2 linked regions of the Roseibium sp. Sym1 genome follow. The protein of the gene in region 1 interacts with the protein of each later gene in a pairwise test. Links are inferred from orthologs where the notes say so. Each region holds a gene or a part of one and is shown on either strand. Other genes may lie near its edges. The genes, in order: O6760_RS01310 and O6760_RS19260.

Evidence for each region.
Region 2: the proteins of O6760_RS01310 (region 1) and O6760_RS19260 interact in binary tests that used the Escherichia coli proteins (3 or more experiments, as listed by UniProt). The link is inferred for Roseibium sp. Sym1 from one-to-one orthologs.

What each region holds. Positions count from the first base shown.
Region 1 is NZ_CP114786.1:276,610-292,095, forward strand. What follows is about bases 8,109-11,429. They hold O6760_RS01310 (bifunctional acetate--CoA ligase family protein/GNAT family N-acetyltransferase), read left to right. Parts: upstream 8,109-8,499; coding sequence 8,500-11,229; downstream 11,230-11,429. Other genes in these bases: O6760_RS01305 (universal stress protein), read left to right, coding at 8,109-8,382; O6760_RS01315 (thiamine pyrophosphate-binding protein), read right to left, coding at 11,343-11,429. In the rest of the region: O6760_RS01275 (DUF805 domain-containing protein), read left to right, coding at 172-729; O6760_RS01280 (TRAP transporter large permease), read right to left, coding at 857-2,227; O6760_RS01285 (TRAP transporter small permease subunit), read right to left, coding at 2,224-2,868; O6760_RS01290 (C4-dicarboxylate TRAP transporter substrate-binding protein), read right to left, coding at 2,954-3,970; O6760_RS01295 (sigma-54-dependent transcriptional regulator), read right to left, coding at 4,224-5,621; O6760_RS01300 (sensor histidine kinase), read right to left, coding at 5,618-7,405; more of O6760_RS01305, read left to right, coding at 7,549-8,108; more of O6760_RS01315, read right to left, coding at 11,430-13,007; O6760_RS01320 (hypothetical protein), read right to left, coding at 13,386-13,766; O6760_RS01325 (bifunctional aminoglycoside phosphotransferase/ATP-binding protein), read left to right, coding at 13,893-15,440; O6760_RS01330 (AzlD family protein), read right to left, coding at 15,435-15,486. UniProt on the Escherichia coli protein: Catalyzes the acetyl-CoA-dependent acetylation of lysine residues of a large number of target proteins. Acetylates RNase R in exponential phase cells and RNase II.
Region 2 is NZ_CP114786.1:4,231,993-4,246,964, forward strand. The notes cover bases 7,276-10,082. They hold O6760_RS19260 (DeoR/GlpR family DNA-binding transcription regulator), read left to right. Parts: upstream 7,276-8,179; coding sequence 8,180-8,986; downstream 8,987-10,082. Other genes in these bases: O6760_RS19255 (bifunctional rhamnulose-1-phosphate aldolase/short-chain dehydrogenase), read right to left, coding at 7,276-7,995; rhaS (rhamnose ABC transporter substrate-binding protein), read left to right, coding at 9,128-10,082. Outside these bases: O6760_RS19230 (carbohydrate ABC transporter permease), read right to left, coding at 1-486; O6760_RS19235 (carbohydrate ABC transporter permease), read right to left, coding at 496-1,362; O6760_RS19240 (ABC transporter substrate-binding protein), read right to left, coding at 1,425-2,639; O6760_RS19245 (GntR family transcriptional regulator), read left to right, coding at 2,776-3,864; rhaI (L-rhamnose catabolism isomerase), read right to left, coding at 4,392-5,675; more of O6760_RS19255, read right to left, coding at 5,893-7,275; more of rhaS, read left to right, coding at 10,083-10,120; O6760_RS19270 (sugar ABC transporter ATP-binding protein), read left to right, coding at 10,214-11,773; O6760_RS19275 (ABC transporter permease), read left to right, coding at 11,770-12,753; O6760_RS19280 (ABC transporter permease), read left to right, coding at 12,750-13,766; rhaM (L-rhamnose mutarotase), read left to right, coding at 13,771-14,085; O6760_RS19290 (FGGY-family carbohydrate kinase), read left to right, coding at 14,092-14,972. UniProt on the Escherichia coli protein: Represses ulaG and the ulaABCDEF operon. Two ulaR binding sites have been identified in each promoter.

The sequences.
Region 1 (15,486 bases):
CGGAGGTCCGGTTCAGTTATCCAAATAGACCCCTGTCATTTCATGCAGTTTTAACCATGTCCCTTACGTCAATCTTAAGTTGCCTGGCGTAGCGTAACCGGCGTTCAATCTATTGATTTTCGAACGGGGGCACCGATGGCGGCGCAACGCAAGCAATTTGGAAGACGCGGATTGCCGCAGCAGCCTGCCCAGGGCTGGGCGGATCAGAAGACCCAGCACGGCGGTGCGGCTGCCTCCCAGGCCTATCCTTCGCCTGGCTATGCAGCGGTTTCAGACGAAGGCGGGTCAGGCTTTTCGATTTTCAAGGCATTCGGGTTTCTGGTGGGGATGCTGTTCAGCTTCGAGGGACGTATCGGCCGAATGGAATACTGGACCATCGGCATTGTGCGCTTCATCATCTTCATGATGGCCATCATGGCCTACGCGTCCACGCTCCCGCCGGTTCAGGGCGAAGTCGACGCCGTGGCGGTCATGCGCGGGTTCGTCGACACGACCGGCGGTCTGTTGTTCCTCCTGCTGTTCCTGGCCCTTACGGTATGCCTGTTTTCGCTGGAGGTGAGGCGCCTGCACGACCGGGATAAGTCAGGACTGTGGGTCCTGCTCCTGTTTGTCCCGTTCATTGGCGGCTTCTACGGCCTCTGGCTCTTCATCGCCAACGGCTTCTTTCCCGGTACAGCGGGCGCGAACCGTTTCGACACGGTACAGAGCCAGGCGAACGTTTTCGACTGAACCGGTTGCCGCGGCCGGCCGGGAGATTGTCACGCCTGGTCCGGATCTCCGAGCTGACGCAAAAACAAAAGCGCCGCTGCGAGGAACCGCAGCGGCGCTTTTTTGCCGTGTGCTGCCGACAGCTGCGTCAGCCCATCAGTTCCGGCAGGATCGTGATGATCGACGGGAAGGCAAGCAAGCCGGCGATGGTCAGCACGTCCGCAACGAAGAACGGCACACAGCCACGGAAGACTTCCTGCACCGGGATGTCGGGACGAACCCCCGAGACCACGAAACAGTTCAGGCCGATCGGCGGGGTTATCAGACAGAGCTCCGCCATCTTCACCACCAGGATGCCGAACCAGATCGCGCAGGCTTCGCCCGACATGCCGAAGGCGCTGTCGGCCGCCGAGACGCCCTCGCCGCCGTTCAGGGCCATCACTGCCGGATAGACCACCGGAAGGGTCAGGATCAGCATGCCGATCGCGTCCATGAACATGCCGAGCACCGCATAGCCCAGAAGAATGCAGATCATCACCATCCAGGGCGAGAACTCCAGCGCGACGATGAAGTCCCTGAAGGCCTCGGGAAGACCCGCGAAGCCCAGGAAGCGCACATAGACCAGCACGCCCCAGATCAGGGTGAAGATCATCACGGTGAGTTTGGCCGTTTCGTGCAGGGCCTGGCCGAGTTGCCTGGTCTTCATGCCCTTGGCAAAGGCCACCACCAGCACCACGAAGGCACCGAGGGAGCCCGCTTCGGTCGGCGTTGCCAGACCGAAGAAGAACGAGCAGAAGATGATCGCCACCACGGCAATGATCGGCAGCGTCCCCGGGACGCTCTCCAACCGTTCGCTCCAGGTAAAGCCCTTAATTGCCGGAGCGTCGCCACGCCAGGCGGCGACGGCGACGATGATGCCGACATAGATCAGCGCCGAAAAGACCCCCGGCAGGAAGCCGGCGATCAGCAGCTTGCCGACCGACTGCTCCACCAAAATGGCGTAGATCACCAGGATCGCCGAGGGTGGGATCAGCGAGGCCAGCGTGCCGCCGGCTGCCACAACCGCGGCGGACAGGCGCTTGGAGTACCCCGCCTCCAGCATCTCCGGAATGGCGACACGGGCGAACACCGCCGCCGTGGCAACGGACGCCCCGGACACCGCGGCAAAGCCGGCGGTCGAAAACACCGTGCCGACGGCCATTCCGCCCGGCAGCCAGCCGAGCCAGCGCTTGGCGGCCTCGAACAGTTGCTTGGTAAAGCCGGCGTAAAACGCCAGGAAGCCGATCAGGATGAAGGTCGGCAGCACCGACAGCGCATAGGTGACGGATTTCGAATGCGGGATGGTGCCGGCCATCTGCAGGGCGACAAAGAAGCCGCGCTCGAAGCCCATCTTCATGGAGAAGTGGATGATCAGTCCGACAAGCCCGGTGAATGCGGCGGCAAAGGCCACCCGGACCCCGATGACCACCAGGACCAGCAGCACACCGGTCATCAAAAGGCCAACTTCAAACGGCGTCATTTGGCCTCTCCTTCGTCGAGGTCGTCACCAAAGGCTTCTTCGATTTCATGTTTGGCGTGCTCCTCGACGTCTTCAATCACCGGCACGGCAATCGGTTCGCGCGCAGGGTTCGCGACCAGTCGGGCATAGCCGTAGACCTGCATCAGCAAACGCAGAAACAGGAGGCTCAGTGCCAGGGGGATCATGAACTTGGACGGCCAGGTCGGCAGCCGGATGTCCATGGTGCTGTCGCCAATGTTCAGGGCGCGTTCGAAGTGAAACAGCGACCCCCAGATCAGCAACGCAACGGTGAAGGCGATCAGGATGACGCCGACCATCTCGCAGATGTAGAGCGTTCGGCCACTGAGCCTGCCGAGCACGATCTCCATCCGGATATGGCCGCCGACACGCTGACAGTAGGCGACGCCCGCAAAGGCGAAGATCGCCATGGCCTGTTCCGTGATGTCGATAAAGCCGGGGATCGGCGTGTTGAAGGCCAGACGCCCCAGTACCTGGGCGACGGCCAGCAGCATCAAGGCGAGAATCGAGAAAGCCGCGAACATGTTGAAGGCGTTTTCGACATGGCCGAGCCAGCCGTCGAAACGGATATACGTAACCGGGCGTTCCGAAGAGGAACGTCCACCGGGATCAGTCGTCATCATGAGTAAAAGCCCCGAGCAGGGCTTTCCGGCGCCCGCATCGTGATCGCGCGCCGGAAAGCATGAGGGTCAAGTCAGGAGTGCCGGTTTATTCGGCGATGGTCTTCTTGACCATGTCGAGCAGTTCCTGCGCGGGCAGGCCGTTTGCAGTCTGCTCTTCCACCCAGGCGGCGTGGATCGGGCCCGCCTTTTCGGCAAAGGCGGCAAGTTCCTCGTCCGAGAACTCGACCTGCGTGATGCCGCGCTCTTCCAGTTCCGGCCACCACTTGTCATAGACCTTGGCGTAGGTGTCGAGGTAATGCGCGATCGCCGGATCGACCGACTCGTCAAGCGCTGCCTTGAAATCGTCCGGCAGGGCGTTGTAGGCGTCGACATTGACCACGACCGGGCAATGCACGGTGCCCGGGTTGAGGTTCTTGGTCCACCAGTTGGCAACCTCGATGACCTTGAAGGCCAGATGCGCATGCGGAGCGAAGCCGGCCGCCTGGACCGTGCCGCTGTCGATGGCCTGGTAGGTTTCCGAGGCGGTCACCGAGGTCGGCACCGCGCCGGCGGCTTCCATCAGTTTGCCGAGACCGCCCAGCGCGCGCACGCGCATGCCGTCAAAGTCGGCGACGGAGGTCGGTACATCGCCCTTGCCGGCGAAGTTGTACTGCGGCATCGGCGACGGCATCAGCAGCTTGGCGTTCCAGCGTGCGAGATCCTTCTGCACGGCCGGATGCTCATAGAGTGCCTTGGAGACCTTCACTTCGGTTTCCAGGTCGGACACACCAAGGAACGGCAGTTCCAGAACCGTCAGGGTCGGGTTCTTGTCGGCGTGGTAGGAAGCGCAGAACTGGGCCATCTCGAATGCACCGAAGGAGATACCGTCAAGGTTCTCGCGGGACTTGGACAGCGCACCGCCATAATGCAGATTGATCACGAACTTGCCGTCAGTCTTCGCGGCAACTTCTTCCGCCAGCTTTTCGACATGTTCGGTAAAGGCGCGGCGCTTGCCCCAGAGCGAGACGTTCCAGGTCACGTCCTGGGCAAAGGTTTCGGTGGCAAAGACAGTGGCGAGCGCAAGCGCGGATACCGCGGTAGCGGACTTGAGTGAAAAGAGCATGAAATCCTCCCAAGATATTTTGCTCATTTCCTTGGCGGCTCAGCCTGCACGCTCTGCGCTGCAGGCCCGCACCAAGTCGATGGTGCCGTAGCATGACCCGTGCCAAGTGGCGTTGACAACACCTGTTTGAGGGAATTTCTGCGGTTTCGTGGCGACGAGCCGCGGATGCTGCGGTGCAGCTCGGCAAGATCTTGCCGATCCCCGTTTGCCATCGGCGGAATTCCGCCGAAACACGACTGTCCGGTGACAGGTTTCAGCTTTCCGAGGCGTCCGCCTGGCCGACCTGTTCACGGCTCAGGCCCAGCCGCGTCATCTTTTCGTTCAGCGTTCGCCTTGGGAGGTTGAGTTCGCGCATGACATCGGCAATGCGTCCGCCATGGCGGCGCAGGGCACCTTCGATCAGGTTGCGCTCATAAGCATCCATGAGGTCCTTCAGTCCGCCACCGGCCGGCATTTCTCCCTGATCACGCTGCCCGGTCACGAGCGCCTCGAGCGGCTGCGGGCTAACCGGCGCGTTGAGCACGAAGCGTTCGGCGGCATTGCGCAGCTCGCGCACATTCCCTGGCCAGGCATAGGTCTGCAGGAAGGCCTCGTCCCGCGCGCTTGTCACAGGCGGCTCCAGGCCGTACTGGACCGCAAACCGGTTCAGGAATGTGTCGAACAGCAGCAGCGCGTCGCGGCCGCGTTCGCGCAGCGGCGGCACGCGCAACTCGATCGTGTTCAGGCGGAACAGAAGGTCCTCGCGCAGGCGGCCGGACTGGACCGCCTCGCCCGGTTCGATATTTGCGGCGCTGATCAGGCGGATATCCACATCGACGGGTTTGGTGCCGCCAATCCGGTCGATTTTCTTTTCCTGAAGCACCCTCAGCAGTTTCGGCTGCAAGGCCATCGGCATGGAGACGATCTCGTCGAGGAAGAGGACGCCGCCACCGGCCGCCTCGATCCGCCCGATGCGCAGGCGATCCGCACCGGTAAAGGCGCCCGCCTCGTGACCGAACAGTTCCGCCTCGACCATCGCCTCGGGCAGCGCCGCGGCGTTGATCGCCATGAACGGCCCGTCCTTGCGCGGGCTGAAATCATGCAGCGCCTGGGCGATGACTTCCTTGCCGGTTCCGGTTTCTCCAGTGATCAGCACCGCGGCATCGGTCCCGGCAAAATGCAGGATCTGCCGGCGCAGCGCCTGCATCGCCGGGCTCGATCCGATCAAGCGGCTTTCCAGGCCGGCGCTGTCGGTCAGTTGCATCTTGAGAGCACGGTTTTCAAGCACCAGTGCACGCCTGTCACAGGCGCGCCGTACCACATCCGCGATCAGGTCCGGATCGAAGGGCTTCTCGACGAAGTCATAGGCGCCCGCGCGCATGGCTTCCACGGCCATGGGGACGTCACCGTGCCCGGTGATCAGCACCACCGGCAGGTCGGCATCCAGATCCTTGACCCGGCGGAGCAGCATCATGCCGTCCTCGCCGTCGAGCATCACGTCGGACACCACGCAGCCCTCATAGCCCGGCGACAGCTTCGCCAGGGCCTGATCGACAGTGGCCACTTCCTGGGTTTCGTAGCCGGCCAGGCGGATCCACTGCCTGAGGGCGGCGCGCATGGAGGGATCGTCGTCAACGATCAGGACGGGGATCTTGATATGCTGGTCTGTCATTCGGCCGCTTCGGATTTCAGATCCGGTAGGGGATCATTGTCGGCATGCCCTTCGCCGAGGCCCGGCAGCCGGAGTTCGAACACGGCTCCTTTAGGGGTGTTCGCCGTCACTGACAAGCCGCCGCCGAGATCTTCCGCAAGACGGATCGAAATGGCGAGTCCCAGCCCCATGCCGCCCGAACTGGCCTTGGTCGAGAAGAATGGATCGAAAATCCGTTCACGCAGATCCTCCGGAATGCCCGGGCCATTGTCCGAGATCCGCAGGATCACCTGCCCTTCCTGCTGGTCGGCCCGGAGCGTCACCTTGCCCTGCTCCTCGCTTGCGGCCGCATCGGCGCCGTTGCGCAACAGGTTGACCAGGATCTGTTCGATCCTCAGCGGCGCCGTCTCGGCCTCCAGCGGCGCGTCGGGAAGGTCCAGATCCAGGGTGACGCCTGTCTCCTCGAAACGCGGCCGCACGATCTTTTCCGCGACACGGACGCTTTCCCTCAGGTCGATCTTCTCGATCCGGCTTTCACCCGGCCGGGCGAAGCGTTTCAGCTCCTGTGTGAGGTGGGCCATGCGCATCTGCAGGGAGTCGATCTCGTCCAGGTTTTCCGCAGCCGTGTCGGTATCTCCCTTTTCAAGGAACTTGCGGGTGCCCGCCACGAACATCCTGAGGGCGGCGAGCGGCTGGCTGAGTTCATGGACGACGGCGGCGGACATTTCGCCGACAGCCGCTAGGCGGTTCGACCGGGCAAGACCGCGCTGCGCTTCCAGAAGCTCGCGCTCCACGCGCCGACGCTCCTGAATCTCCTCGACAAGGCGCGTGTTCAGTTCCTTGAGACCGGCCGATTCCTGGCGCAGCAGCGCCGATGCCTTGCGCAGGCGCCGTCCACGCAGGACCAGCACGATAACCGCATAGATGAGACACAAGGTGATCGCAGCCGCCCAGATCGGCAGCACGCTCTTGCGGGTTTCCTCGACCGGTACCAGGAAATGCAGCGTCCAGCCGAGCAGGCCGACATCCGCCGAATTGTGACGGAAGGCCCTGCCGTCAATCACGAGCTGCTGCTTGGCCTGCACCGGCCGGTCGCTGACCGGTGTCAGATCCCGGCCGGCATACTGACGGGTGGCCTCGATCGTCCGGCGCACTTCCTCGGGCAGGGCGGCGAGCGTGCGGTAACGCCATTCGGGCTGGCTGGAGAGAAAAATCACGCCGTTTGCGTCGGAGGCAAACACGGTTTCCCCGCCTTCGGCCCAGGCTTCTTCCAGCGGCCCCATATCCACCTTGACGACGGCAACCCCGACCGGCTTGCCGGTAACCGGGGTCGGTCTTGCCAGAAACAGGCCCGGTTCGTCCGAGGTTGCGCCGATGGCAAAAAACTGGCCCTCCCGGCCCTGGTACGCCGACTTGAAATAGGGCCTGAAACCATAGTTCCGGCCGACCAGCGACAGGCTGTCCTGCCAGTTGCTGGCGGCCAGCGTCGTGCCCTCCGCATTCATCACGTAGAGCAGCTCGACGCCGGAATTTTCCGCCATTTCCTCGAGGAAACGGTTGGCGCTCTCAACCGGCTGGCCGAGGCCCAGCGCGGAGGTCGCACGCGGATCGCGTGCGATCATGTAGGGCAGGTAACGGTATTTCTGGTATTCGCCGAGGATCGTCTGGCGGTACAGCGTCAGGCGTTCGGCCGCCTTGCGGTCAATGCTGTCCCTGTCCAGCTCCAGAAAGAGCTGAACCAGCACGAAGGCGGCCACCACGAGCAGGAACGGCGGCAGGGCCAGATAGAGCCAGCGTTTCGACATGGGTCCATATTGCGCATTTTTTCCGTTTCGGCCAGCGGGAGCGGATTTCCGTTTGATACGCGTCAAGGACGGTTGCACCATCGCTCCTGTAATTTTCTGGCAAGGCCGGTTCGATACGCATGTACCGGCCATAGGAGGGTTAAATGCCGATCAAAGATATTTTGACTGTTCTGGATCTCGCGGGCGATCAGCCGGCCGCCAAGTATGCGCTGGAATTCGGCCGCACGCACGATGCTCACGTGACCGGCCTGGCCGTGTCGTTCGAGCCTGTGGTGCCGGCCTTTGCCGCAGCGCCGATGCCGGTCGACTATCTCCAGGCCGCGCATGAACAGGCGATTGCGGCCGCCAATGAAGCCAAGAAGGAGTTTGACGAACTCGCCCGCCTTGCGGCGGTCAACAGCGAAAGCCGGGTTGCCGAAATCCTGACCGGCGGACCGCTGGAAAACGTCCTGGTACATTGCCGGCCGACAGATCTCGTCGTGGTCGGCCAGGCCAATCCCGACCAGCCGGAGCCCATGCGCGAATTGCTGATCGAAACCATCCTGTTCGAAAGCGGCGTGCCTGTCCTGCTGGTGCCCTATATCGGCAGCAAGGCGTTCCAGCCGAAAAATGTCCTGGTCGGCTGGGACGGCAGTTCCACCGCGACCCGGGCCATTCACGCCGCTCTGCCGGTGCTTGAAAAGGCCGACAAGATCACGCTCCTGGTGATCGAGAAAAAGGCAACGACGGCCCAGGGACAGCCGGGTGCCGATGTCGCCAACTATCTCGCCCGCCACAACATGGATGTCACCGTGGAGGTGATCACCAACCCGCAGGCAGGCATTGCCGACACCGTGCTCAACCACGTCAGCGACAACGGCAACGACCTTGTTGTCATGGGCGGATACGGCCACAGCCGGATGCGCGAATTCCTGTTCGGCGGCGCGACCCGGGAAATCCTGGAAGCCATGACCGTGCCGGTGCTGATGGCGCACTGAGCGAATTTTTTGCAATGCAAAATGCCCGCGGACCTGACACAATCGGGGCCGCGGGCATTTTGTTTGGATGTTCTTTGAAACCGGCGCCGATTTCGGCGGCGGGAAAGGATTGCGCAGGTGACCATTCGAAATCTGGATGGCTTTTTCGCGCCGCGCTCGATCGCGGTCTTTGGCCCCTGCCGGCACCCCGGGGTCCTGACGCAAAAACTGATCGCCTGCCTGCATGATATCGAGGCCGGCCATCCCGTCACGCTGATCGGCATCGACGAGGACGTCCCCTTTCACGGCAGGAAGGTCGACCGGCTGGAAGACCTGGAGACCATGCCGGACCTGGCGATCTATCTGGCCGCACCCGAGGTCCTGCCCGGCACGATCACGAAACTTGGCGCCGGTGGCACGAAAGCTGTCCTGATCCCCTCCCCCGGCTACGAAATCTGGCCGGAAGACCTGCTTCAGGCCTGCCGGGAGGCCGCGCAATCGACCAATCTGCGCCTAATCGGCCCGGGAACGCTTGGGCTGGCGGTTCCCGCAAGCGGCCTCAACGCCCTTTTGAGCGCCGAGCCTCCGGAGAAGGGCGAAGTCGCCTTTATCTCGCGCTCGGGCGCCGTCCTCAACGCGACACTGTCCTGGGCGAAAGCGCACCGGACGGGTTTTTCCGCGGTCGTTTCACTCGGTGCGCGCATGGATGTCGATATCGGCGACCTGATCGACTATTTCGCCCAGGATTACCGGACCCGCGCCATCGTCTTGCACCTTGAAGGCATCGCTGTTCCGCGCAAGTTCATTTCCGCGGCCCGGGCCGCCGCGCGCAGCAAGCCGGTGATCGTGATCCGTTCCGGCAAGAGCCGCGACACGGGCGGAACCGGCCGGACCCATGCCGGCCGCCTGGCGCGCACGGACCTGGTATACGAGACCGTGTTCCGCCGGACCGGGCTTTTGCGCGTTCATGACCTTGATGAAATGTTCGAAGCACTTGAAACGCTCTCCCACATCCGCGTCCCCCGCTGCGAGAAACTGGCCGTTCTGGCCAATGGCCGCAGCCTGGCAAGCCTGGCGGTCGACCGGTTGTCGGACCTGGGTGCCGATTTCGCCAATCTTGGTCCGGAGACACGCACGGCCCTTGCGGGCATCAGCCGGACCCATGCAGACCTGGACGATACGCCCGCGGCGGCCGGCTCGGTGATCCTGAAGGAGAGCGTCTCACCGGAGGACATCACCGGCGCCATCACCACGGTCCTGAAGGATCCGGAAGTTGACGGGGCCATTGTCCTGCAGGCAGCCAGCGCGTTCCAGCCCCTGCCGGCGATCGCAAAGGCGGTGGTCGACGCCGGACTGGCCGACCGGCGGCGCACGGGCCGGCGCAAGGCCCTTGTCGCGGGTCTCATCGGCGGTGACGGCGCGGTGCGCGCGTCCCTGTCAGAGGCAAAGATCCCGAACTATGCCAGCCCGGCGGAAGCGGCGCGCAGCCTCATGCACCTGGCGCACGATGCGCAGGCCCGGGAATTTCTGATGGCGGTTCCTCCCAGCCTGCCGAGCAGCTTCACTCCGGATGTGGCGACTGCGCGCGGGATCGTCACGGCCGCGCTGGCGCAAGACCGGACCTGGCTCAGCCCTCCTGAAGTTGTCGCGGTGCTCAGGGCCTATGACTTGCCGATCATGGCCACGCAGATGGCGGAAACCCCGGAAGAGGCTGCCGCCCTGTCGCGGCCGTTTCTCGAGGAGCACGCGCATTGTGTCGTCAAGCTGATCTCTCCGGATCTGCCGTTCAAGTCGCGTATCGACGGCGTGCGCCTCGGACTGGACAGCGCCGAGGCCGTCCGGCATGCGGCGCAAGAGCTGATCGCGAAAACGAAGCTCAATTACCCGGACGCCCGGATCGCGGGGATCTCCATTCACCCGATGCTGGAGGACCGGCACGGACTGGAACTTTATCTGGGACTGGCGGAGACACCGGAGTTCGGGCCTGTTCTGGTGTTCGGTCACGGCGGCACCTCGATCGAGGAAAGTGTCGATATCGCCCTCGAACTGCCACCGCTGGACCTGAACCTTGCAGAGGCGATGATCGGGCGCACGCGCATTGCGCGCCTGCTCGACGGCGGCCCGTCCCGGCCCGCGCTCGACCGGGCCGCGCTCGGCCAGGCGCTGGTGAAACTCTCCCAGATCACCATCGACATTCCGGAGATCCAGGAACTCGACATCAACCCCATCGTGGCGCTGCCTTCCGGCCTGATTGCGCTCGATGCCCGCATGACCCTTTGCCACCCGGAGCAACGGCCCGGCCGCACCGGAAGCTCCCGCCTGGCGATCACGCCCTATCCGCAGGAGTGGGAGCAGACCCTCACCCTGAAGGGCGACCGGACCGTCTTCGTGCGTCCCGTCCGTCCGGAGGACGAAGACATGTTCAAGGCGTTTTTCGAAGCCGTGACCCCGGAAGACCTGCGCCTGCGCTTCTTCGCGCCCGTTCGGGACTTCAGTCACAGGTTCCTGTCCCGTCTGACCCAGCTGGACTATGCCCGCGCCATTGCCTTCACCGCGATCGATCCGGACAACGGCAGTCTGCTCGGCGTTGTCCGCCTGCATGCGGATCCCGATCACCAGACCGGCGAATATGCGGTGATGGTGCGTTCCGACCTGAAGGGCCTCGGTCTTGGCTGGGCCCTGATGAAACTGATCATCCGCTACGCAAGGGCGGACGGCATCGAAGTGATCAAGGGCGAGGTGCTGAAGGAAAACACCTCGATGATCTCCATGTGCCATGCCCTCGGCTTTACCGTCGGCACGTCGCCCGACGATCCGGGCATCGCTCTGGTGACATTGCCGGTGGCCGAGATGCCGGAGGAGATGTGAGGGGATACACGCCTTCCCCACCCCACCGTCATTCCGGACAAGTGCAGCGCAAGCTGCATGCAGATCCGGAAATCGGCGCATCAGCGTGAGCGCAGTCTGTTGAGCTCCCGCCCCTATTTCCCCTCCGCCGCGGCGCGGATCTGGCTCAGGCTTGCAGCGGGGGTGATCGCCTCCGGATCGAGTTTCAGATGCAGGACCGCGGGCGTGCCGGAGGCACGGGCCCGCTCGAAGGCCGGGCCGAACGCTTCGGTGGTCTCGACCGTCTCGCCGAAAGCGCCGTAGCTTCTGGCAAGGGCGGCGAAATCCGGATTGACCAGTTTCGTTGCCGACGGCCGGCCCGGATAGTGACGTTCCTGGTGCATGCGGATGGTGCCGTACATGCCGTTGTCGATCACCAGCACGATGATGTTGGCGCCGTCCTGGCAGGCGGTGCCGAATTCCTGCATGGTCATCTGCAGGCAGCCGTCGCCGGCGAAACAGACGACCTCGCGTTCCGGGAAGGCCAGTTTCGCCGCAACCGCCGCCGGCAGGCCGTAGCCCATGGATCCGGAGGTCGGGGCGGCCTGGGTGGCAAAGCGGCGGAAACGGTGGAACCGGTGCAGCCAGGTGGCGTAGTTGCCCGCGCCATTGGTGCAGATTGCATCTTCGCCCAGATTGGCCTCCAGCCAGTCCATCACGCCGGCCATCTGAAGCGCACCCGGGATTTCGGGGCGCGCGCCGGACCAGTCCAGATAGTCCCGATGCGCCTTTGACGCTTCCCCCGCGCCTTTCAGTTCGGATGGCGGCTGCAGACCCTCCGCGGCCTTGCAGAAGGCGGTCGGGCTGGCATGGATCGCGAGCGACGGCCGGTAGACCCGTCCCAGCTCCTCCGCATCCGGATGGATGTGCACCAGCTGCTGGCTGGGGCTCGGAATATCCAAGAGGGAATAGGACTGGCTCGGCATTTCGGAGAGACGGCCGCCGACCAGCAAGATCAGGTCGGACGCCTTGATCCGGGCAAGCAGCTTCGGATTGATGCCGATACCGACGTCGCCGGCATAGTTGGCGTGCAGGTTGTCGAACAGCATCTGGCGGCGGAAGGAACAGGCAACAGGAAGATCGAAGCGTTCGGCGAAACGGGTGAAACCGGCCACGGCCTCTTCCGACCAGCGGCTGCCGCCGAGGATCGCGATCGGCCGTTCCGCCGCCCAGAGACGCTTTTGCAGATCCGCCATCTGGGTCAGTCCGGGATGGGTCTCGACCTGGGACCAGGCGGGAGGCTGCGGCACGTCGGCCATTTCGACAAGCATGTCTTCCGGCAGGGCCAGCACCACCGGGCCCGGACGGCCGGACGTCGCCACATGATAGGCCCTTGAGATGAATTCCGGCACGCGCCCGGCGTGGTCGATCTCGGCAACCCACTTGGCGATGCCGCCGAACATCTGGCGGTAGTCGACTTCCTGGAACGCCTCGCGCTCGCGCATGCCGCGTTCGATCTGGCCGATGAACAGGATCATCGGCGTGGAATCCTGGGCGGCGACATGAACGCCGGCCGAGGCGTTGGTGGCCCCGGGACCGCGGGTGACCATGCAGATGCCCGGTCTGCCCGTCAGCTTGCCGTGGGCGTCGGCCATCATCGCGGCACCGCCCTCCTGGCGGCAGACGGTGACGGGGATATTCGCGTCGTAAAGCGCATCCAGAACGGCCAGGTAGCTTTCCCCGGGCACGCAGAACACCCGCTCCGCGCCATGGCGCTCCAGCGCCTCCACAAGCAATGCGCCGCCGGTCTTTTCAGCCATGATCCGTTTCCTGCTCAAAAATGCCTGATCATTCTATAGCGTATGAAACAGCGGCCTGTCAGAGGCGAAAATCAGATTAATTGGCAATGAGATCATTCCGAAATGGAAGGATTGACAGATATCTTGGGGATTGTGACCGATCCTTCGAGACGCGAGCAAGCTCGCTCCTCAGGATGACGCTGGTGGGTGCTGATGCGTCTGTTAGCTCAGATAATCCAAGTGCCTGCCGCCCCCCAAGCGTCATCCTGAGGAGCCGCGACAGCGGCGTCTCGAAGGATTTGGCCACGCATTCCTTTCATCGCTTCAACTCAAACACCCAAAAAGAAAAGGCGCCGGTCTCCCGGCGCCCTTTCCGGCCGTTGCATTGTCTTGCTTTTCTCAGACCGACTGCACCGTCACCACCTGGAATGTGTGGAGGTCACCGTCCTCGTCCTTGATGGAGACATACTCGCCCGGATTGAAGGCATGCGACCCGAACCGGTAACCGGCTTCGTCGTCATCTTCTCCATCGATGTCGTAATGGAAAGCCCAGGACCCGCCCGGCCGGTGGATCAGGTGGCCGATTTCCTCTTCCTCGCTGCCCCAGAAGCGGCGCACGCGGCAATGCGCGCGTTCCTTTTTCCAGGCTGCAGCGTCGATGTGGCCGGTGCCGTCGAGCGGTGCGGTGAACTCATAGCCATGACGTGCCGAGCCTTGCGGATATTCTTTCGTCCTGGCCAGGTTCAGCCTGATCTTCTTCAAACCCGGATGGTCGTTCATGGTGCCCTCCTTTACTGACAATCCACGTTATTTGTGCCACATCGGCATGGTCTCACATTGAGAAGGATCAAACTGATCCCTCGCCGGGTGGGGCATTGTGGCAACGCTTGCACTGAAGGACCGAATATGGACCAGGCTCAATCCCAAGATGAAGCTCTTGCGTTTCTGGGCAACCTGCCATCCGACGACCCGAACCGGCCGGAGGTCAAGCGGATCGACACCCATGCCAACATTGTCTTCCTGGTCGGCACCCGGGCCTACAAGGTCAAGCGCGCAATACGCTACCCGTTCCTCGATTATTCGACACTGCCTCTGCGCGAGGAAGCCTGCAAGGCGGAAATCACCTGCAATGGTCTGAATGCCCCGCAGATCTACCGCCGCGCGCTGCCGGTCACCCGCGAGGCCAATGGCGGCCTGGCCCTGGACGGTGGCGGCGACACGGTTGAATGGGTGGTCGAAATGAACCGTTTCGAGCGCCGCAACGAGCTTGACGTGATGGCGCAAAGGGGACCGTTCGCGGATGACCTGTCCGACCGGCTGGCCGACATGATGGTGGCGGCCCACGACGCCGCTCCCCTCCGTGACGGCGCCGGTTTTCAAGCCGAGCTGGCCGCTTACGTGGAGCAGAACGAAGCCGCCTTTCATGAACACCCCGAGCTTTTCCCGGCCGGGGAGGTGCGCCATCTGAGCGATACCGCGCGCACGGTTCTCGCAAGCCTTCACGAGCTGATCCTGCGGCGGGGCGACCAGGGCCTGGTGCGGCGCTGCCATGGCGACGCGCATTTGCGCAACATCGTCCTGATCGACCAGGTCCCTGTCCTGTTCGACGCGGTCGAATTCTCCGACGCCATAGCCACCGGGGACGTTCTCTACGACCTTGCCTTCCTGCTGATGGATCTGTGGGAGCGCGACCAGCCGCGTGCCGCCAACCGGGTGTTCAACCGCTACTTGGACAAGAGCCGGCTGGACACGCATCCGGAAGGGCTCGCCGCCTTGCCGTTCTACCTGATGATGCGCGCGGCGATCCGGTCCAAGATCGCCGCCAGCGCCGCCCTGACCCAGTCGGACGAGACGGAGAAACAGCAGCAGCAGAACCAGGCAAAAGCCTATTTCCGCTATGCGCTCGCCTTTCTCGAGCCGTCGCGCCCCGGACTGGTGGCAATCGGCGGGCTGTCCGGCACGGGCAAGACCACGCTGGCCTATGACATCGCGTCCGGCATCGGGCGAGCACCCGGTGCGCGTGTCCTGCGCACCGACGTGATGCGCAAGCGCCTGCTCGGTATTGCAGAAACTGACAAGGCGCCGCCGGAAGCCTACACCAAGGAAGCCTCGCAACGGGTCTACCATGCTCTGGACGACACCATCCAGGGTGTTCTGGCTGCCGGGCATTCGGCCATTTTCGACGCCGTGTTCGCAGACGAAAACGAGCGCGACCGCATTGAAGGAATCGCAAGACGCGTCGAGGCGGGGTTTTCGGGCCTGTGGCTGACAGCGCCGGCGGAGGTCCTTAAGGAACGCGTTGGCCAACGTGCCGGAGACGCTTCGGATGCCACCACCGAAGTGGTCGACACCCAGCTCGGCTACGACATCGGCGAGATGTCCTGGGCGGAGGTCGATGCGGGCGCGGGCAAGGAAGAAACAGCCGACCGCGCCCGAAAGGCGCTTGGCCTATAGGCCCGCCGCCCTCAGCGCCGCGGCGGCGCCGACTGCAAAAAACACG
Region 2 (14,972 bases), 4.0 Mb from region 1 along the record:
ATGCACGGTGACAATGGCAAAGAGGCTGCCGAAAGTCTTTGTCGCCGCGAAGAGCTGAACCAGAGGGAAGACATAGACCTGATAGGGAATGAATGTCCCGGTCATCAGCAGCAGAAAGGCAAGACCCGACCAGCGCACTTTCCAAAGCGCCAGTGCGTAGCCATTGAGCGCGCCGAGCAATACGGAAAGGATGGTCGCCGGAATGAGAATTCGGACCGAGTTCCAGAAACCCACCTGAATGCCGTCGCAGGTGATGCCGGTGCAGGCGCTGCTCCAGGCCTTTGCCCAGGCTGCAAGGTTCAGCGTCTCCGGCAGGCTGAAAATCGATCCGGTCCTGATTTCCTCCATGGTTTTCAGCGAGGTTATCAGCATGACGGCGAGTGGCAGCGCAAAGAACAGGGCGGACACGAACAGGAAGCTGTAGACGCCAAGTCTCGCGGGACTGAGCCAGGGTTTCGCGGGGCGGCGGGATCTCTGATTGTTCATGTGTGCCTCCTACCGCTGTCGCGACTTGGCGAAGCTGCGTGCGTAAAGTGCCGGTGCGGCGATGGCCGCGACCATCATCAGCATGACGGTCGCGGCAGCCGCTGCCTGACCGATGCTTCCGCGTTCAAAGAGGTAATCCATGACGTATTTCGCCGGGACTTCGGTCGAAATTCCCGGACCTCCGTGGGTCATCGCCACGACGATGTCGTAGGACTTGATGGCGTGGGTCGAAAGCAGCACCGCCGACGTGGCGAAGACAGGCGCGAGGATGGGCGTCACGACGTGCAAGTACATGCGCCAGCGCGGGATGGCATCGATGCGGCCGGCTTTCCAGATTTCCTCATCCACGCCCCGGAGTCCGGCAAGCAGAAGAGCCATGACAAAACCAGCGCCGTGCCATACACCGGCAATGACGATTGTATAGATCGCCAGTTTCGGCCGCACGATCCAGTCGAATGTAAAGCTCTCCCAGCCAAGGCCCCGGACAAACTCCTGGATACCGTCGGTCGGGCTGAGCATCCAGTTCCACACGAGACCGGTGACGATGAAGGACATGGCATGCGGGTAGAGATAGATCGTCCGCAGCGTGTTCTCCGCCCGAACCTTCTGGTCGATAAAGATGGCCATCAGGTATCCCAGAACCAGGCAGCCACCGATATATCCCCCACCGAAGATGAACATGTTGACGAGCGAGGTCGTCCAACGGGATGAACGAAACAGCGCCACATACTGATCGAACCCGGCGAACTCGTAGATCGGCAGCATGCGCGACGGGGTGAAGGAGATCCCGACGGTCCAGACGATCGAGCCGACATAGACCACCGCAACGACCGCAAACATGGGCAGGAGCGCGAGCCGCGCCTGAGACATCTTCATGGTATTCTTTCCTTGAGAGGCCGCCGGCGCTGGGAGTGCGCGCCGGCGGTGACTTGTCCAGCTCAACCGTTCTGAACAATTTCCTTGTACCGGGCGACCACGTCATCGATCTGCATCGAGGGATCCGACCAGAATTCGACAATCAGATCCGTAAGGGATCCCTTGACGGTCCCGTCAACGAGCATGGACAACCGCGGAACGGCTGTATCCTGGGACCGCAACGCCGCGCTGCCGGTTTCGGCGCACGCATCCGTGCCGGTCATGTCGACATCGCTTCGCGGCGGGATGGAGCCCTTGGCCGCGTTGAAATCCCTGAGTGTCGCGGGGTCTGCCAGCGTCCGGATCAGAAGGTTCTGCGCTTTGGTGCGCGCCTCGTCGTTCTGTGCCGGGAAGACGAACACGTCTCCGCCAATATTCACCACGCCGTTGGCGAGCACGCAGCCGTAGTCGACCCCGGCCGTCATGCCGGCGGCGGTGAACTCGGCCTTCGCCCAGTCCCCTTGCGAGGAAATGCCGGCCTTGCCGTTGATGATCATTGCGATGGTCGCATTCCACGCGCGACCGGAGGAGCCCTCGTCTACATAGTCACGTAGCCGTGCAAATGTCTCGAGGGCCTTGCGCAAGTCGGGATCTTCGAAGGCGGCGTCGGACTTGTCCCGGTAGAGAGCGTACCAAAGGTCCGGCCCGCCGAAATCGAGCAGGATCGATTCAAACAGAGACAGGGTGTAGGACGGCGTCCCCGAGAGGGCCAGGGGGACCTTGCCGGCCGCCTGCAATTTGTCGAGCGCCGCGAACATGTCGTCGCCCCAGCCGGTGGGCGGCGTTGCGCCAATCTCTTCCAGCAGGGCTGTGTTGTACCAGATCCAGTTGCGGCCATGAATGTTCATCGGCATCGCGTAGACGCCACCTTCATATTGCGACGCAGCCAGAAGCGCGGCCGGCATGGTTTTCTCCCACCCGGCGGCGACATCGCCGATGTCGACCAGCAAGCCCTGGGTTACCAGATCCAGATACTCCTTGCCGGTATTGAACTGGCTGGCAGCTGGCGGATCGCCCGCGATGATGCGGGTGACAGCGGCTTGCCGCGCCGCAGAGGCTCCGGCGATTGCGTTGTCGACCCAATTGCCGCCGGCCGCGCCAAACGACTGCGCGAGTGTCCGGGCGGCCTTGGACTCGCCTTCCGAGGTCCACCAGTGGATGACCTCGGCATTCTCCTGGGCAAGTACCGGAGTGGCAATCCCAGCGCAAACCGCGATGACAGACAATGCTAGACGCATAACTTCCTCCCTTGGAATTCAAATACAATACAATCTGAACATATTGTATGATTTGTATCTACTTCACGGGAATGCATTTGTCAATCGAGTGCAAATTGTATTGCTTCTGAGCATTTCTTCATTGTATTGTTTGCGCATGCAGGCTACTCAACGTCTTGAATCCTATCTGGAATCCCTTGCGACAAATGCCCGTCCGGGCGACCGTGTCCCCACCGTTCGGCAATTGATGTCCGAATTCGGCGTCTCCCAGGCCGTCGTTCTGCGTGCGACGGAGCGGCTCAAGGCGCAGGGAAAAATATCCGCACAGGTCGGACGCGGGACGTTTTTCGTGGGCGAGGAACATGCGCGGGGACTTGCGGCCGAGACGCACGAAACAAAGGGAAGGGCCGACCAGAAATCGGTCCTTATTCTGCGCCGGTCAACGCGCCTGCAGCGCGGTCGGCGCGTTCTGGAACTCCTGCAGGCACACCTTCAGGAAAACAATTGCCGGGTCGTCGAAGTGGCCTATACGGACAGCCGCGATGCCCTGGACATCCTGCGCAACCTGCCTCATTTCGACGCCTGTATCATTCAGTCGACCTTCGAGACGATCACGATCGACATGTTGGCTGCGGTGCGGCGCAAGTCGGCAGCAATCGTCGTGGACGGAGCCGTTCTTGCAGGCACGGAGGTGGATGCGGTGGGTTTTGAATGGGGGAGCGCCGTCGAGCTGGCACTCGGACATCTGCGTTCCCACGGCCACAGCCGGATCGGCCTCGTGTTGAGCACGCACTTCGTGCTTGCCGCGGAACTCGGCAGGATCTGGTTCGAATGCCGGATGGACGGCGCACCGGATACGCACACCGTGATACAAGTGCCGGCGTGGCCACAGGAGGACTTCGCCGCAAAGGCGGCCGAAGAGATTGCGAATACGCGCAATTCGTCGGGCGAACTGCCCTTCTCCGCGCTCATCGTCTGGGGTGTTGAGAGCGGAAACGTGTTTCTCGACCAACTGAGGGAAAAGGGCATCGACGTCCCTGGAACGCTGTCGGTCGTCCTCCTCGGGCGTACGGATCTCGAGAGCGAGCACGGAGGATTTTTCTCGGTTGCAGGCTCGACGACCTCCGCACAGGCCGAAGCCCTTGAGCAGACGATCCGGAGGCGGTGGGATCGGCCCGACAGTGAATACCGCGTGCGATACCTGCCCCTGAGCCTTCTTGAAGGGCCATCTGTCGCGGATCGGTGATCCGAAAGCCTGGTGAGGACACGTTTTCGGCTTCGCCTGCCGGATCAACCGATCCGTTCTTCGTATCTCTCGAGAATGCCCTGCCCAGGAGATCCGGGGCCGAACACGTGTCCGCACCTACCGGATCCAACCATGTGGCCGGCACCGCGATTGTCCGGTTCGATGGCCAGGTGAGCGAAACCGGACAGTTCGCATCCGGCCAATTTCCGAACATCTCAACGCTCACTGCCGATTGCCGTCTTTCCGGCCTGCCTTTAGGTGACGGACGCATAAATGAAGACGAAATGGCATGGAAAATGGCGAAACACCGCTAGGAAGGGTGCGTGGAGCGGGCTTATTGCCCGGTCAAGCGCACTGACGACGCGGAGTGAAGCCATTTCCATGTCCTTCGGATTTGACCGAATTGGGCTTCCTCAGCGTCGCGAAAGGCTTGAAAATGAACCACATTTCCTGCGCTTTCGCTCCTTGTTGAAGACCAATTCGCCTCAAACCATTTCATCTACATTTATGGGTCCGTCACCTAGACCTCAGACGATCCCGCCGCCGGCGCCCGAAACTTCCGGGCGGATTTCCGCGACCTTCTGGCGGTAGCCGGCCGCGCGGTAGGCGGCGACCGGGTCGGCGGCGCCGCCGTTTTCGAGACGGGCCATGGCCAGGATCGGTTCGACATCGGTGCGGAAGGCTGTCTTCAGCGTGGTCGTTGCCATCAGGGCGTCGTTGTCTTCCTGGAAGCCGGTCAGGGCGGGGCGGTCGACGATGAGGGCCTGGGCATAGGCGCGCTGGACCTCCATGGCCGAGACCATCAGGCTTTCGATCGGATCGGTGACGTTGTGCGACTGGTCGAGCATGTGCGCCGGATCGAAGCCTGGAGCATGGCGGGTTTCCGCGTCGACCAGTTCGTTGAACACCAGGAACAGGCGGTAGGGATCGATCGAGGCCGTGTCGAGATCGTCGTCGCCGTATTTGCTGTCATTGAAATGGAAGCCGCCGAGCTTGCCGAACTGGATCAGCCGGGCGACGATCATCTCGATGTTGACGTTGGGCGCATGGTGGCCGAGATCGACGAGGCAGCAGGCCCTGTCGCCCAGCTCCCGCGCGATCATGTAGTTGGTGCCCCAATCCTGCACGACCGTTGAATAGAAGGCCGGTTCGTACATCTTGTGTTCGGTGAAGAGCCGCCAGTCGTCCGGCAGGCCGGCATAGATCTCTTTCGCGGCCTCCAGATAGCGTTCGAACTGGCGGGTGAAATTGACCTGGCCGGGGAAATTGGAGCCGTCGCCGATCCAGATGGTCAGGGCCCTGGACCCGAGCGTCTTGCCGATCTCGATGCATTCCAGATTGTGTTCGATGGCCTGCCGGCGCGTGGCCGCATCCGTGTGGGTGAGGGAGCCGAACTTGTAGGAGCGCTCCTGGCCGTCCTGGTCCTGGAAGGTGTTGGAGTTCATGGCGTCGAAGCCAAGCCCGAGGGTTTGGGCCTTTGCCTTCAGCTCGGCCGGGTCGGCCTTGTCCCAGGGAATGTGCAGGGAGACGTTCGGCGTTGCCCGTGTCAGCTCGTGAATGACGGCGCAATCTTCCAGCTTGTCGAAGATGTGCCGCGGTTCGCCCTTGCCGGGAAACCGGGCGAAGCGCGTGCCGCCGGTGCCGACGCCCCAGGACGGAATGGCAACGCCATAGGCGGCGACCTTGTCCTTGATGGCGTCAATGGAAATGTCTTGCCGGTCCAACCGCTCGCCCAGAATGTCGTAGTCGCGCCTGAGCGTTTCGGTCCGTGCCTCGTTTTCGCTGGCGATCAGTGCCGTGTCGATCATCATCTTGAAGATCCTTTTCAGGAATTCCTGGCCATTGAGAGTAGGGGGAGGGCATCGCCACCCCATGTGCGTCATCCTGAGGAGCGCGCCAGGCGCGCGTCTCGAAGGATTGGCCTCCTGCTCTTTGAATTTGCCACCCATCCTTCGAGACGGACCTGACGGTCCTCCTCAGGATGACGGGAGTTGTTTAGCCTCTCAGAACGAGGATATTGGCTTGTCGTTACCGCGTGAACGCCTGGACGTTGCCGGCATCGACATTGATGATGTTGCCGGTCGATTTCGCGGAGGCCTCGGAGGCAAAGAAGTAGCTTGCCTCGGCAATGTCCTCCGGCAGCACGGAGCGTTTCAGCAGCGAGCGCTGGCGGTAATGCTCCTCCAGCTCCGACGTGTCCTTGCCATAGGCCTCTGCGCGTTCCTTGAGCCAGTCGCCCGACCAGATCTTGGACCCGCGCAGGACCGCGTCCGGATTGACCACGTTGACGCGGATGCCGTCCGGAGCGCCTTCCAGCGCGAGGCAACGGGCGAGATGCAGCTCGGAGGCCTTGGCGGTGCAATAGGCGCTGGCACCGGGCGAGGCGGCAAGGCCGTTCTTGGAACCGATGAAGATGATCGAACCGCCGACACCCTGGGTCTTCATGACCTGGAAGGCGGAACGCGAGACCAGGAAGTAACCTGTCGACAGGATCGACATGTTGCGGTTCCACAGGTCTAGCGTCGTCTCCTCGATGGGCGCGGACGAGGCAATGCCGGCGTTCGACACCAGGATGTCGACGCCGCCGAATTCCAGCGCCGCGCGGGCGAAGCTGTCGGCGACAGCTTCCTCGCTGGTGACATCCATGGTGACGGCGCGGACAACGTCCTTCGAATAGCGTCCGGAAAGATTGTCGGCGGCCGCGCCAAGGGCATCGGCATCGATGTCCGCAAGGACCACGCAGGCGCCTTCGCGCAGGAACCGTTCCGCCGTGGCCGAGCCGATGCCGCCGGCGCCGCCGGTCACGAGGGCGATCTTGCCGGCAAGGCTCTTCGGCTTGGGCATGCGCTGGAGTTTCGCTTCTTCCAGCAGCCAGTATTCGATGTCGAAGGCTTCCTGCTCAGGCAGGCCGCAATAGGTGGAGACGCTGGAGGCGCCGCGCATGACGTTGATGGCGTTGGTATAGAATTCGCCCGAGATGCGCGCGGTCGCCTTGTCCTTGGCGAAGGTGATCATGCCGACGCCGGGGACCAGATAGACAACCGCGTTGGGATCGCGCAGAGCCGGGCTGTCGTCATGCTTGCAGCGGCCGTAATAGGCGGCGTAATCGTCCCGGTAAGCCTCGACGGCGGCGCCGAGGCCGGACAGGGTCTCGTCGACATCCGGTGTGTTCGGGTCGAAGTCGACCACCAGCGGGCGGATCTTGGTCCTGAGGAAGTGGTCCGGACAGCTTGTGCCGAGGGCGGCGAGCGCCTCCATGTCCTTCGAGCAGACGAATTCCAGCACCGCGTCGCTGTCGTCGAAATGACCGACCATGTGCTGCTTGCCGGACACCATGCCGCGGATGGCCGGCATGAGTTTCGCGGCAACGGCTCGGCGCTCCGCCGGGGCAAGTGCCCGGTGTTTCGAGCCGCCGAAGGCCTCCTTGCCGGCGGTCTTCTGCTCGAACCAGGCAATGGCCTTGTTGATGATTTCCAGCGTGGTTTCGTAGCAGGTCTTCGCATCGTCGGCCCAGGTGAAGAGGCCGTGGCTTTCCAGAACGACGCCGCGCGAATCCGGGTTCTCGAGGCAGAATTTTTCCAGCCACAGGCCGAGTTCGTAGCCGGGGCGCTTCCAGGGCAGCCAGCCGATGTCGCTGCCGAAGATCTCCTGGGTGATCGCCTTGCTGTCGCTGGCAGCCGCAATCGCGATGATCGCGTCCGGATGCATGTGGTCGACATGTTTCTTCGGCACATAGGCATGAAGGGGCGTGTCGATGGAGGCGGCGCGCGGATTGAGGTTGAAGGTGCAATGGGGCAGGTAGCCGACCATCTCGTCTTCGAACTCGACGCCGCGATAGATGCCTTTCAGGGCACGGAGCTTGTCCATGTAGAGCGTCGCGAAGCCGTCCATCTTGATGGTGCCGACATCGCCGCCCGAGCCCTTGACCCAGAGCACTTCCGCCATCTCGCCAGTCAGCGGGTCCTTTTCCATCGCCTTGGCCGAGGTGTTGCCGCCGCCATAGTTGGTGATGCGCTTGTCGGATCCGAGGAGATTGGAACGGTAGAGCAGAAGCTCCGCCTCGTTCATGCCGGAGGCCTTCTGGTCATCCCACAGATCGGCCAGCCGGGACCCGGCAGCGGAATTCAACATCTTTTCCTCCCATGAAAGCCTGACAGCTTGTGTCTCGTTGACTAGAAACTCGCCTGATTGGATCGGTATGTCAATCAAAAACGATCAGAAACAATCATATTGCACTGCAAAATGATCAATTTTGACATTTTATGATTGACAGTGACCGGTATCAGTGGAAATGTTCGATCAATGGGAGGACCAGATGCACGAGAAAGAACGCCACAGGATCATATTGTCCGCAGTCCAGGATCGTCCGGTCGTGACGGTGCAGGAACTGGTGGCGTTGACGGATTCCTCCGAGGCAACCATCCGCAGGGATATTGCCCAGCTGCATGTTCAGAAGAAGCTGCGCCGTGTCAGGGGCGGGGCGGAGTCGATACATCCGCCGCAATTCGTCGGCCTGGCCGGCCGGCCGTTCAGCGTCAACGAAACGATCAACATCGCGCAGAAACGCGCAATCGCTCAAAAGGCGGTGGATCTGTGCGAGGACGGCGACGCAATCATCGTCAATGGCGGAACGACCACGTTCCAGATGGTGCATCCGCTGGCGACCAAGCGCTGCCAAGTGTTCACCAACTCGTTTCCGATTGCCGAGCATCTCCTGAAGAATTCCAAGAACACCATCATGCTGTCGGGCGGGGTGATCTACCGCGAACAGAACATCATCCTCAGTCCCTTCGACAATGACGTGACCCGGAACTTCTACGCCAAGCGCATGTTCATGGGCGCCCAGGGCCTGGGGCCGCTGGGCCTGATGGAAGCGGATCCGCTGCTGATCCAGGCGGAGCAGAAGCTGATCGGCCAGGCGGACGAGCTGGTGGTCCTGGTGGACAGTTCGAAATTCAGTGCACGGTCCAGCCTGATCCTGTGCGCGCTCGACCGGATATCGACCGTCATCACCGATGACGGCATCACGGACAGCGCGGCCAAGATGCTGGAGCAGGCCGACATCAATCTGATCGTGGCGCCGGTGAGCGCCGCACAGAGCAAGGCGACCTCGAACGGGTAGCCGACATTCTGCCGGGTCCTGAGGAGGGGCGGCAGACTGGTGCATCCCGCGTTCGACGAACGCGGACAAGATGCTCCAGCACTTAAGAGCGATCAACTTCCTGCATTCCAAGGAATGCAGGTTGATCTTTGGGAGGAAGCAATGAAACTCTGGAAATCACTTCTGGCCGCAACTGCCGTTGCCGCCGTCACAATCGCCGGGCCGGCCCAGGCCGAGGACAAGCGCATCGCCCTCGTGGTCAAGGCGCTTGGCATCGGCTTCTTTGAAGCTGCCGCGAAAGGCGCGGAAGAGGCCGCCAAGGAACTCGGCGATGTCGAGATCATCTATACCGGCCCGACCGACACCACGGCCGAAGGCCAGATCGAGGTCATCAATGCGCTGATCGCCCAGAAGGTCGACGCCATCGCGATCTCCGCCAACGACCAGGATGCCCTGGTGCCGGCCCTGAAGAAGGCCATGGACCGCGGCATCACCGTCATCTCCTGGGATTCGGGTGTCGCGCCGGAGGGCCGTCAGCTGCATCTGAACCCGTCGTCCAATCCGCTGATCGGCAACATGATCATCAAGCTGGCCGCCGATCACCTGCCCGACGGCGGTGACGTCGCCGTTCTTTCCGCCTCCGCGACCGCCACGAACCAGAACATCTGGATCGAGGAAATGAACAAGGTCAAGGACAACTACCCGGGCATCAACGTGGTCGCGACCGTCTATGGTGACGACCTTGCCGACAAGTCCTACCGCGAAGCCCAGGGCCTGATGCAGACCTATCCGGACCTGAAGGCCATCATCGCGCCGACCTCCGTCGGCATCGTTGCCGCTGCCCAGGCTGTTTCCGATGCGGAGAAAGCCGGCCAGATCAACGTGACCGGTCTTGGCCTGCCGTCCGAAATGGCCGGTCATATCGAATCCGGCGCGTCCAAGTCCTTCGCGATCTGGAACCCGATCGATCTCGGCTACTCCGCCACCATGCTGGCCTACAACCTGGCCACCGGAAAGGCCGAGGCAGCGCCGGGCGCGGAAATCGAAATGGGCCGCATGGGCACGCTGACGCTCAACGACAGCAACGAAGGCGCGATGGCGGATCCGTTCGTCTATGACAGCTCGAACATCGACGACTTCAAGGACATCTTCTAAGCTGGTCGTCACGACCTGACGGAAAACTGTCCGGGACCCGGTGCCTAGGCTCCGGGTCCTCACCTCAAGACTTCTAACACCAGGCTCCGGGATATGGTCATGCTTGCGAACACGCAGGGCAGTGCGGACGTGCATCCGCAATCGGGCGACGCCGTCAGCCCCGTTCTGTCCCTGAAGGGAGTCTCCAAGTCCTTCCCGGGCGTCAAGGCGCTCTCGGAAGTCTCGCTGGAACTCCATCCCGGCGAGGTCACCGCGCTGGTGGGGGAAAACGGTGCCGGTAAATCGACCATCGTCAAGGTTCTGACCGGTATCTACCAGCCGGACGAGGGCGAGATCCGGATCGGCGGTGCGCCCGTCACCTTCCCGACCGCGCAGGATGCGGGCCGGGCAGGGGTCACGGCCATTCACCAGGAAACGGTCCTGTTCGACGATCTTTCGGTGGCCGAAAACATCTTTATCGGCCACGCACCGAAGACGAAATTCGGACTGATCGATCGCAAGGCCATGGTGGACAGGGCGCGGGCGCTGTTGGACCGGATCGGCGCGAAGATCGATCCTGCCGTAACCCTCAAGGATCTCGGCATCGCCAACAAGCACCTGGTGGCCATCGCCCGGGCGCTGTCCATCGATGCCAGCATCGTCATCATGGACGAGCCGACAGCATCGCTGTCGCACAAGGAAATCGAGGAAACCTACGAGCTGGTCGAGCGGCTGAAGGCCGAAGGCAAGGCGATCCTCTTCATCAGCCACAAGTTCGACGAGATCTTTCGCATTGCGGACCGCTACACGGTTTTCCGCGACGGCCAGATGGTCGGGGCCGGCAAGATCGCGGAGGTCGGAGAGCAGGAGCTGGTCAAGCTGATGGTCGGCCGTTCCGTCGACCAGGTGTTCCCGAAGCGCAGTCCGCAGCTGGGCGACGAGGTCCTGAAGGTGGTCGGCTATTCGCACCCGACCGAATTCGAGGATATCGGCTTTTCACTACGGGCCGGCGAGATCCTGGGGTTCTACGGACTGGTCGGCGCGGGCCGCAGCGAATTCATGCAGGCTCTCTTTGGCATCACCAAACCGTCCAAGGGCGCGATCCGCATCGATGACCAGGTTGCCGTCATCCGCGACCCGAACCAGGCCATCGGCCACGGCATCGTCTATGTGCCGGAGGATCGCGGCAAGCAGGGCGCGATCAAGGGATTGCCGATCTTTCAGAATGTCTCCCTGCCGTCGCTGAAGGAAACGTCCCGAAACGGGTTCCTGAGGCTGGCCGAGGAATTCAGGCTGGCGCGCGACTACACGCAGCGGCTGGACCTGCGGGCCGCCGCGCTCGACCAGGATATCGGCGAGCTTTCCGGCGGCAACCAGCAGAAGGTGGTCATCGCCAAGTGGCTGGCCACGAAGCCGCGGGTGATCATCCTGGACGAACCGACAAAGGGCATCGACATCGGGTCCAAGGCCGCGGTTCACGAGTTCATGGCCGAACTCGCCGCCCAAGGCCTGGCCGTCATCATGGTGTCTTCGGAAATTCCGGAAATCCTCGGCATGTCCGACCGGGTCATCGTCATGCGCGAAGGGCGCATTGCCGCCGAATATGAAGGCGATGACCTGACACCCGAACATCTGGTGCGCGCGGCGGCCGGCATCACGGAGGTGCGCTCATGATCCCGCCGGTTCTGAAATCCCGCGAGGCGATCCTGGCGGGTGCGATCCTCATCCTGGTCGGTGCCATCGCCTCGCGCTTCCCCGCCTTCGTCGCGCCGTCGAACCTCGCCAATGTCTTCAATGACACGGCGCCACTGATCATCCTGGCCCTGGGGCAGATGGTCGTGATCCTGACCCGCTGCATCGATCTCTCCGTCGCGGCCAACCTTGCGTTGACGGGCATGGTGGTTGCCATGCTGAACACGGCGATGCCCGGCCTGCCGGTGCCGCTGATCCTTCTGATCGCCGTCAGCCTCGGTGCGCTCATGGGGCTTTTCAACGGGCTGCTGGTCTGGCGGCTGGACATTCCGCCGATCGTGGTGACGCTCGGCACCATGACCATCTACCGGGGCATCATTTTCGTGATTTCCGGCGGCGAGTGGATCAACGCCCACGAGATGAGCGATGCCTTCAAGGCGTTCCCGCGCGAGGTCGTGCTCGGCCTGCCTGTGCTGTCCTGGATCGCGATCCTGGTGGTGCTGGGCTTTGTCGTCCTGATCGGGCGCACACCGCTCGGCCGGGCATTCTTTGCCGTCGGCGGCAATCCGCATGCCGCTGTCTATACCGGCATCAATGTCGGTCTGACCCAGTGTGCCGCCTATGTGATTTCCGGCGCGCTGGCCGGGTTGACGGGCTACCTCTGGGTGGCGCGTTATGCGGTCGCCTATGTCGACATCGCGGGCGGGTTCGAACTTGAAGTGGTCGCGGCCTGCGTCATCGGCGGCATCTCGATTGCCGGCGGTATCGGGTCGGTCGGCGGTGCACTGCTCGGGGCCCTGTTCCTCGGCATCGTCAAGAACGCCCTGCCGGTGATCAACATCTCGCCCTTCTGGCAGCTGGCCATTTCCGGCAGTGCCATCATCATCGCGGTCGCCTTCAACGCCACGTCTAACCGGACCAAGGGCCGGGTGATCCTGAAAAAAGCGGAGCATGCGGCATGAGCGTCACCGCACCTGACACCAGTCCCGCCGGACGGCAGATCCCGGACCGGCTGAAATCGCCGCTGCAGCGTTTCCTGGGGAGCTGGGAGCTGCTGCTGCTCGGTGTGGCCGTCGCCGTTTTCATCCTGAACAGCTTCGCCTCGCCCTATTTTCTCGACCCGTGGAACCTTTCCGACGCGACCTTCAACTTCACCGAAAAGGCGATGATCGCCTTTGCCATGGCCCTGCTGATCATTTCCGGCGAGATCGATCTGTCCGTCGCCTCGATCATTGCGCTGGCGTCGACCGCCATGGGCTTTGCCGTGCAGATGGGCGCGGACACGCCGGTGCTGGTGCTGATCGGTCTCGGCGTCGGGCTGGCCTGCGGCGCGTTCAACGGCGTGCTGGTCACCGGCTTCGGTCTGCCGTCCATTGTGGTCACCATCGGCACCATGAGCCTGTTCCGGGGCATCTCCTACATCGTGCTCGGCGACAAGGCCTATACCGGTTATCCCTCCAGCTTCGCCTTTTTCGGACAAGGCTATGTCTGGTGGGTGATCTCCTTTGAGCTGCTGCTGTTCGCGCTGCTGGCCGTTGTCTTCGCCGTGATCCTGCACAGGACCAATTTCGGCAGGACCGTCTATGTCATCGGCAACAACCCGGTGGGAGCGCTCTTTTCCGGTATCCGGGTGACACGGGTGAAATTCGCCCTGTTCCTGCTGACCGGGCTGATGTCAGGCGTCGCCGCGATCTGCCTGACCTCGCGGCTCGGCGCGACCCGGCCTTCCATCGCCTTCGGCTGGGAGCTTGAGGTCGTCACCATGGTCGTGCTTGGCGGGGTCAGCATTCTGGGCGGTTCGGGCTCCATTCCGGGTGTGGTGATCGCCGCCTTCGTTATGGGTATGGTCACTTTCGGCTTCGGGCTGTTGAACGTGCCCGGCATTGTCATGTCGATTTTCATCGGCCTGCTGCTGATCGGCGTGATCGCCCTGCCGCGTATCGCCCGCCAGCTCCTGGCAAAACGCAAGGTCTGATCCCATGGAAAAAATCGCCTTCAAGATGCAGCTGAACCCGGGCATGGAAGCGGAATACAGGAAACGCCACGACGAGATCTGGCCGGAGCTGGTCTCGCTTCTGAAAGAGGCCGGTATCAAGGACTATTCGATCCATCTGGACCGGGAGACCAATATCCTCTTCGGTGTCCTGTGGCGCGAGGACGGCCACAGGATGGACGACCTGCCCAATCATCCGGTGATGCAGAAATGGTGGGCGCATATGGCCGACATCATGGCCTCGCACCCGAACAACGAGCCCGTCGTCACGGCGCTTGAAACCGTTTTTCACCTGGACTGACCGGGAATGAGCGATATCCGGCATGTCGGTGTAATCGATATCGGCAAGACCAACGTGAAGGTCGCCGTGGTCGATCTGGCCGGGGAGCGCGAGATCGGCGTGCTGAGCCGGCCGAACCAGGTGCTGCCCGGACCGCCTTATCCGCATTATGACCTTGAAGGCCACTGGACCTTCATCTGCGAGGCGCTGGCGGACCTCAACCGTCAACACCGGATCGATGCGCTCTCGGTAACGACCCATGGCGCCAGTGCCGTGCTGCTCGACAGGGCCGGCAAGCTTGCGGCGCCGATGCTCGACTATGAGTTCGACGGCCCGGACAGCCTTGCCGCCGACTACGACGCGATCCGTCCGGACTTCGCCGAAACCGGTTCGCCGCGTCTTTCCATGGGGCTCAATCTCGGCGCGCAGCTGCACTGGCAGCTGAGAAGCGATCCGGAGCTGCTTGACCGGGTCGCCATGGTTCTGACCTATCCGCAATACTGGAGCTTCCGGCTGACAGGTGTGGCGGCCAACGAGGTGACATCGCTCGGCTGTCACACCGATCTGTGGTGTCCGGGAGAGAACCGGTTTTCCACCCTGGTGGACCGGCTTGGTCTTGCAGGGAAAATGGCGCCGGTGAAGAAGGCGGGGGATCGTCTTGGAACGCTCCTGCCTGCGGTCGCCGAGCGCACCGGCCTGGCCGCTGCAACACCGGTTGCCTGCGGCATTCACGATTCCAATGCGTCGCTCTATCCGCATCTGGCTGCCAGAAAACCGCCGTTCTCGGTGGTCTCGACCGGTACCTGGGTGATCGCATTGGCGATTGGCGGCCGTCCTGTCCAGCTCGATCCGGCGCGCGATACGCTGATCAACGTCAACGCCTTCGGCGACCCGGTCCCCTCCGCCCG